Linked DNA regions of Thermovibrio ammonificans HB-1. The protein of the gene in region 1 interacts with the protein of each later gene in a pairwise test. Links are inferred from orthologs where the notes say so. Each region holds a gene or a part of one and is shown on either strand. Other genes may lie near its edges.

Region 1 (3,290 bases):
TCTATATTCTTTCGGTTCCACCGCTTATTATGCCCTCCATCTTCAGTCGCAGGTCGTCGGGCTTTGTTGCGTACTTGAGGGCATCTTCCTTTGTTATGAGGCCTTTCTGCCACAGGTCGTATAGCGATTGGTCGAAGGTTTGGGAGCCGTAAACGTCGTGGCCCTGCTCTATGAACTGGGGAATCTCGTCGGTAAGCTCGGGGTTCATTATCCGCTCTTTTATGGCCTCGGTTACTATCATCACCTCTACGGCGGGCACCCTTCCCTTACCGTCGGCCCTGGGAATGAGCCTTTGGGATATGGTTGCCTTGAGGACGGAGGCGAGCTGGAACCTTATTGCCTGCTGCTGGTGAAGGGGGAAGAAGGAGATGATTCTGTTTATTGTCTCCTTTGCGTCTAAGGTGTGGAGGGTTGAGAATACCATGTGACCCGTTTCTGCCGCGTCGAGGGCGGTCCTTACGGTTTCCGCGTCCCTCATCTCTCCCACCAGGATTACGTCCGGGTCTTCACGGAGGGCCGCTCTCAGGGCGGTGAAGAAGTCGTCGGCGTCGTCTCCGATTTCCCTCTGGTAGAAGATGCACTTCTTGTCGCTGTGGAGATACTCTATAGGGTCCTCGATTGTTATGACTACCCGTGAGTCCCTCTTGTTCAGCTCGTTGAGCATTGCCGCAAGGGTTGTAGATTTACCCGAACCCGTTGTTCCGGTAACGAGAACGAGCCCCCTCTGGTAGAGGGCTATTTTCTTGAGGACCGGCGGAAGGTTCAGTTCGTCTATGTCGGGGACTTTAACGGGGATTGTCCTCATAACGATTGCAAAGGTCCCCCTCTGACGGAAGATGTTGACCCTGAACCTGCAGACGCCGGGAAGGGAGTAGGCAAGGTCTATGTTCTTTATGAAGGGAAGCTCCTTTTTCTTCTCTAAGGGGAGAATCTCTTTGACGTACTCGTCTATGTCGCTCGCTTCAAGTAGCGGGAGGTCCAGCCTTACTATTCTGCCGTCTACCCTGAATATGGGAGGGGCCTTCACCCTCAGGTGAAGGTCCGAGGCTCCCATTTTAAAGGCTTTAAGAAGGAGCTGCTTCAGCTCTATCTTCGGCACCGAGTGCCTCCAGAATTCTCTTTTCTATCTCTTGGGCTATTTCGGGGTTCTCCTTCAGGAACTGGCGGGCGTTTTCCTTGCCCTGGCCGAGCTTCACGTTGTCGAAGGAGAACCACGAGCCGCTCCTTTTTATTATGCCAAGTTCTTCTCCGAGGTTCAGCAGGTCGGCTTCCTTGGAGATGCCCTCGCCGTAATAAATCTCAACTACGGCCTCCCTAAAGGGAGGGGCCAGTTTGTTCTTCACGATTTTCACCTTGGCCTTGTGGCCTATACGCTCGTCGTTTCTGCCCTTTATCTGGCCTATGTTCCTTATGTCCATCCTCATAGAGGCGTAGAACTTCAGGGCCCTGCCGCCTGTAGTTGTCTCCTGGGGCCCTCCGTAGCCCATCATACCAATTTTTTCTCTGACCTGGTTTATGAAAATTAAAGCACACTTGCTTTTGCTGACTGCCGCCGTGAGTTTTCTGAGGGCTTGAGACATCAGTCTTGCCTGGAGCCCCACGTGGGAGTCTCCCATGTCGCCCTTGAGCTCGGCCTCGGGTGTGAGGGCGGCTACGGAGTCTATGACTATTACGTCTACGGCACCGCTCCTAACGAGGGTTTCGGCTATTTCAAGGGCCTGCTCTCCGCTGTCGGGCTGAGATAGCAGAAGCTCTTCCAGGTTTATCCCTAAGTTCCTTGCGTAGGTCGGGTCGAAGGTGTGCTCTGCGTCTATAAAGGCCGCTACGCCCCCTTCTTTCTGTGCGTTTGATATTACGTGGAGCGCCAGCGTTGTTTTACCGGATGCTTCCGGGCCGAAAATCTCGGTGATTCTTCCCCTGGGTACTCCGCCTATGCCGGTGATTCTGTCTACCGAGATGGAGCCGGTGGATATTGCCGGAACTCTCTCAACGGGCGTTTCCCCAAGGCGCATTATTGCGCCCTCTCCGAACTCCTTTTTTATCCGTTTAATTGCACTTTCAAGGACTTTTAGTTTTTCCTCTTTTGATGGTTGATTTTGGTTTGGGTGTTGTCCGGCCATGGAGTCTCCTCAATAGGGGTTAAGGTGGCGGAGAGGGCGGGATTTGAACCCGCGGTGGGGGTGTTTGCCCCCACACCCGATTTCGAGTCGGGCGCCTTAAGCCGGGCTCGGCCACCTCTCCGCTATCGGCGAAGGGACCTGAAGAAGGCTTTCAGGAGCTCCTCCGATTCTGGAAGCTCCAGCTTCACCACTTCAGGCCTGTGGTTGTTCCTCTCGTCGCCCAGCAGCCTGTATAGGCTCTCTACCCCTCCAAATTTAGGGTCGGGCGTGGAGTAGACAACCCTCTTTATCCGAGATTGAATTATAGCGCCACAGCACATTATACAGGGTTCTACCGTTGAGTAGATGGTGCAGTCGTTAAGCCTCCAGCTGTTGAGCTTCCGCGCCGCCTCCCTTATTGCTATCAGCTCTGCGTGGGCCGTTGGGTCCTGGAGGAACTCCTTCCGGTTGAAGGCCTTTGCTATAACCTCTCCGTTCCTTACTACAACGGCTCCTATGGGAACTTCCCCGAAGGATAGCGCTTTTTCCGCCTCCCGAAGTGCAAGCCTGAGGAAGTAGAGGTCGTTCAAGGCGGCTCCGGTGGAGGGGTAAGTGGCGCGCCCGGCAGGAGTCGAACCTGCAACCTTGGGATCCGTAGTCCCACGCTCTATCCAGTTGAGCTACGGGCGCGCTCTGTCGGCTATAAATTTATCCCTGCAACTTTTGATTTCAACTAAAATTGAGCAACTTCTTGCTGGAGGAAAAGGATGGAGATGGAACCCACCTACAACCCGGCCCTGTTTGAGGATAAGTGGTACAGGCACTGGCTTGAGAAGGGGTACTTTCACGCAGATACCGAAAAGGTGTTAAAGGGTGAAAAGCCCAAGTTCAGCGTTGTTCTTCCGCCCCCCAACGTTACCGGCGTTCTCCACGTGGGTCACGCCCTCAACTCTACGCTTCAGGATGTTATCTGCCGCTGGAAGCGGATGAACGGATACGAGGTGTGCTGGGTACCCGGAACCGACCACGCCGGCATTGCAACCCAGTGGGTAGTGGAGAGAGAGCTGGCAAAGGAAGGGCTCACCCGCCACGACGTTGGCAGGGAGGAGTTCCTGAAGAGGGTGTGGAAGTGGAAGGAGCAGTACGGCAGCAGGATAATAAACCAGCTTAAAAAGCTGGGAACCTCCTGCG
Region 2 (3,290 bases), 1.5 Mb from region 1 along the record:
TCCACCGGCCCTCAAAGGGACGAAACCGTTATCAGGGAGAGAATCTGGTAGCCCCCGGGCTACCCTCTCCCTTCAAACTTCCCCGTTAAAACCTTGAAACGCCTCCCCATATCCACAAGGAGCGTAAGGAGCTGAACCGTGTGCTCCGGCGAGGCAAACCGCTCTATTCCCCAGCTTAACAGGAACTCCGACTGAGGGCAAAGCTCAAGGTTCTCAAAGCCGAGCTCTCCGAGAATCTTGCTCAGGTAATCAAAGTCGACAAGGGCGGTAAGGTCCACCTCTCCGGGCCTCTCCAGCCAGTCGTCTGCAAGGGCGTGGCCGCTGAAGGCCTTAAAGGTCTGCCTGCCGGAGAGCTCGGTGCACCTTCCCCCGTAGTCGAAGGTGACGAAGTAACAGCGGGATAGCTTCCCGGCCAGCTCCTCCAAAAAAGGCCGCCACGAAGAAAAGAGGGGATATTCTCCCTCAAACCCTTCACAAGGGGAACCGGCCTCTCCCTCAAAGGGCAAAAGGGTCTCAAAGAGCCTGCTCTCCTTGCCGTCTATGAACACCTCAAGCCCCCTTCGGGGCAGAACCCTCCTGAAGGGGAAGGCGTCGAAGAACTCGTTGGAGACAACAAACCCTTCAAAGCCCCCTTCAAGCTCCTCAAGGGAGGTCAAACCCTTAACGCCCTTCAGATTCATGGGGCCCTTCTCCAGCAGCAGGTACTCCTCCGGCCGAAGCTCCTCAAGGAGGTCCTTCGCGAGAAAGCCCTTACCGCCTCCCAGCTCGAGAATCCTTAAAGGGAGCTTCTCCCTTCGGGCAACTTCGCCGATGTGGCGGGCCAGAACCTTGCCGAAAACGGGGGTCAGCTCAGGGGCGGTGAAAAAGTCCTGACCGGGAACGGGTAGCGTCCTCACTCTCGTGTAGTAGCCAAACTCAGGATGGTAGAGGCAGAGCTCAACGAACCGGTCGAACCTTAAAGGGCCCTCCCTCTCTATCAGCTCAACTATAAGCTCCTTCAGCACGCCCGGTAAAGTCCTCCTTCCCGTGAAACAAGGCCCAGAAGCTCCATCTGGGCAAGGAGCCTTAAGGCCTCGTGAATCTGAACCCCCAGTTTAACCGCAAAGGCGTCGGCAGTCAAAGGGGCAGAAAGGAGAGAGTAGGCCCTCTCAAACTCCGGAGGCACCCTCACCTCTGCCCTCTTCACTCCCAAAAACTCCAAAAGCTCGGAAAGCTCCGTGAGGGGAACGGCTCCCTCCTTTAAGAGGTGGTTCGTACCCCGGCTGTAGGGTGAGTCTATGGGGCCGGGGACGGCAAAGACCTCCCTTCCCTGCTCAAGGGCGTAGTCAACGGTTATAAAGGTGCCGCTCCTTTCGGTCGCCTCAACCACAACCACGGCGGAGGAGAGGCCGCTGACTATCCTGTTCCTCCTGGGAAAAAACTCTTTACGGGCCTTTGTTCCCAGGGAAAACTCAGAGAGAAGTCCACCTCCGGACTCAACGATTTCTTCGGCAAGGTGAAGGTTCGTAAGGGGGAAAACCCTATCTACGCCGCTACCCAAAACGGCCAGGGTTAAGCCGCCGCCCCTTACGGCTCCCCGGTGGGCCTCGGTGTCTATACCCTGGGCAAGGCCGCTTACAACCGTAACGCCGGCTTCAGAAAGGAGCTTACCCAGCCTAAAGGCTACCCGCCTGCCGTAAGGGGAGCACCTCCTCGAGCCGATAACGGCAACCCGGGGGCCCGAGGGCAGCTCTCCCCGCAAGTAAAGAGCAAGGGGCGGAGAGGCCACCTGAAGGAGCTCCTTGGGGTAGCCGGGGGAAGCAACCGTTAGGATTTTTACACCGAGCTTCTCCGCCCTCTCAACCTCTCCTTCGGCGGCGCTGAGCTCAGCAGAGAGCTCCACCGCTCCCAGCCCTACTGCAGACTCTAAAGAGCCGAACTTTTCAACGAACCGGCGGTAGGCGGCGTAGCCGAAGCCCTTTTTAAGGTGCAGGGCAAGGGCGAGAAGCTCCTCACGGGTCATCAGAGAATCCTTATGGCAGAGAGGGTTCTCTTGTCGGTCTTCTCCTTCCTGTAGGAGTAGAAGCGGTCGTTGTTGCAAACGCTACACAGCCCCATATCGGCTATAACTTCAACGCCTGCGGCTTTAAGCTGAATCCTGTTGGCCTCTTTAAGGTCGAACAGGAACTTCCCCTCTCCCGCAGGTATAAAGCAGCGTTCGTACTCCTTGGGGAACTTCACTTTAACGTCTTTTCCCACTTCGTAGCAGGCTTTACATATCCCTACGCCGAGTATCGCCCTGCGGACCCTGGTAAAGCGGGACATGTAGTTAACGGCGTTAAAGGTAACCCCCTTTAAAGTGCCCCTCCAGCCGGCGTGAACTATACCTACCGCTCCCTCCCCTATGAGGAAAACCGGCAGGCAGTCGGCCGTCAGAACGCCTATCCAGAGCCCCTTGTTGTCGGTAACGAGGGCGTCGGCGTGGGGAGGCTTTTTCCTTCCCCTTCCCACAAAGTAAACGCTGCTGCCGTGAACCTGTATAGGTTTGAAAACCGGAAGGCCTTTTATTTCAGTTATTTCGCGGCCGTCCTGCGGTTTTTCCGAGATAAATATCTCAAAGTCCATAGTGCTAAAATTTTAGCATGGCAAAGGGCAGACTAAGCGTAAGGGTAAAAAGAAGAAAGATTCCGCCCCTTTACCTGCTGAAACCTTCCGAGCTCTTTTCGCTGTTCGAGGAGAAAATAGAGAAGGCCCTGAGCCAGCTCAATATGGCGAGAACAACAAACAGGGCTCTCCAAGAGAGCTTAAGGAGGAAGGGAATACGGAAGCTGAAAGAGCTCCGCTCCTTCTTTGAAGAGCTCGACAAGGCTCCCCTTAACCGGAGGAAGCTCGCCTACAACGCCTTCTACAGGCTCTTTCAGCGCTACCAGTGGGCCCTTGAGTCGGGAAGCGAGAAGGAGATAGAGCTGAAGGTGTGGGTAACCTCCTCAATCGATTACCTCACCACGTTTGCAAAAACCGTAAGGGAGCTTGAGGATGCTTGAGACAGGTAGTTTCTGGGTCCTCCAGGAACTATTCGTGGAGCCCTCCGTTGCCGGAACAGAGGTTGAGTGCAGCGCAGAGCTTAAAGTGGCCTCGGAGCTGGTGGAGCGGCGCGAGGGCAGGTGTAAGGTGGTTGTGGAGATATCGGGAAGCCTAATAGAGGGCCACAGGCAGGTGGCAAACCTGCGGTTTGTGAACATCTCAAACGTTGAGCTTAAAAAGAGGGTAACGTCGAAAACCCTCTTAAAGCGGCTCGAGAAGAAAAAGCT

The links.
Region 2: the proteins of recA (region 1) and dprA interact in binary tests that used the Bacillus subtilis proteins (3 or more experiments, as listed by UniProt). The link is inferred for Thermovibrio ammonificans HB-1 from one-to-one orthologs.

The regions. Positions count from the first base shown.
Region 1 is NC_014926.1:1,635,910-1,639,199, reverse strand. Bases 93-3,071 are described here. They hold recA (recombinase RecA), read right to left. Parts: upstream 2,121-3,071; coding sequence 1,065-2,120; downstream 93-1,064. Other genes in these bases: THEAM_RS08530 (valine--tRNA ligase), read left to right, coding at 2,867-3,071; THEAM_RS08540 (nucleoside deaminase), read right to left, coding at 2,243-2,689; THEAM_RS08555 (type IV pilus twitching motility protein PilT), read right to left, coding at 93-1,099. Also shown: THEAM_RS08560 (regulatory protein RecX), read right to left, coding at 1-21; more of THEAM_RS08555, read right to left, coding at 2-92; more of THEAM_RS08530, read left to right, coding at 3,072-3,290. UniProt on the Bacillus subtilis protein: Multifunctional protein involved in homologous recombination, DNA repair and competence.
Region 2 is NC_014926.1:160,739-164,028, reverse strand. The notes cover bases 1-2,979. They hold dprA (DNA-processing protein DprA), read right to left. Parts: upstream 2,003-2,979; coding sequence 998-2,002; downstream 1-997. Other genes in these bases: THEAM_RS00905 (hypothetical protein), read left to right, coding at 2,622-2,979; THEAM_RS00910 (purine nucleoside phosphorylase YfiH/LACC1 family protein), read right to left, coding at 2,002-2,604; THEAM_RS00920 (SAM-dependent methyltransferase), read right to left, coding at 60-1,004; THEAM_RS00925 (adenylosuccinate synthase), read left to right, coding at 1-51. In the rest of the region: more of THEAM_RS00905, read left to right, coding at 2,980-3,023; THEAM_RS00900 (hypothetical protein), read left to right, coding at 3,016-3,290. UniProt on the Bacillus subtilis protein: Protein that helps load RecA onto ssDNA during transformation. Binds cooperatively to circular ssDNA, is able to bridge different segments of DNA. Favors the loading of RecA onto SsbA- or SsbB-coated ssDNA and formation of RecA-DNA filaments.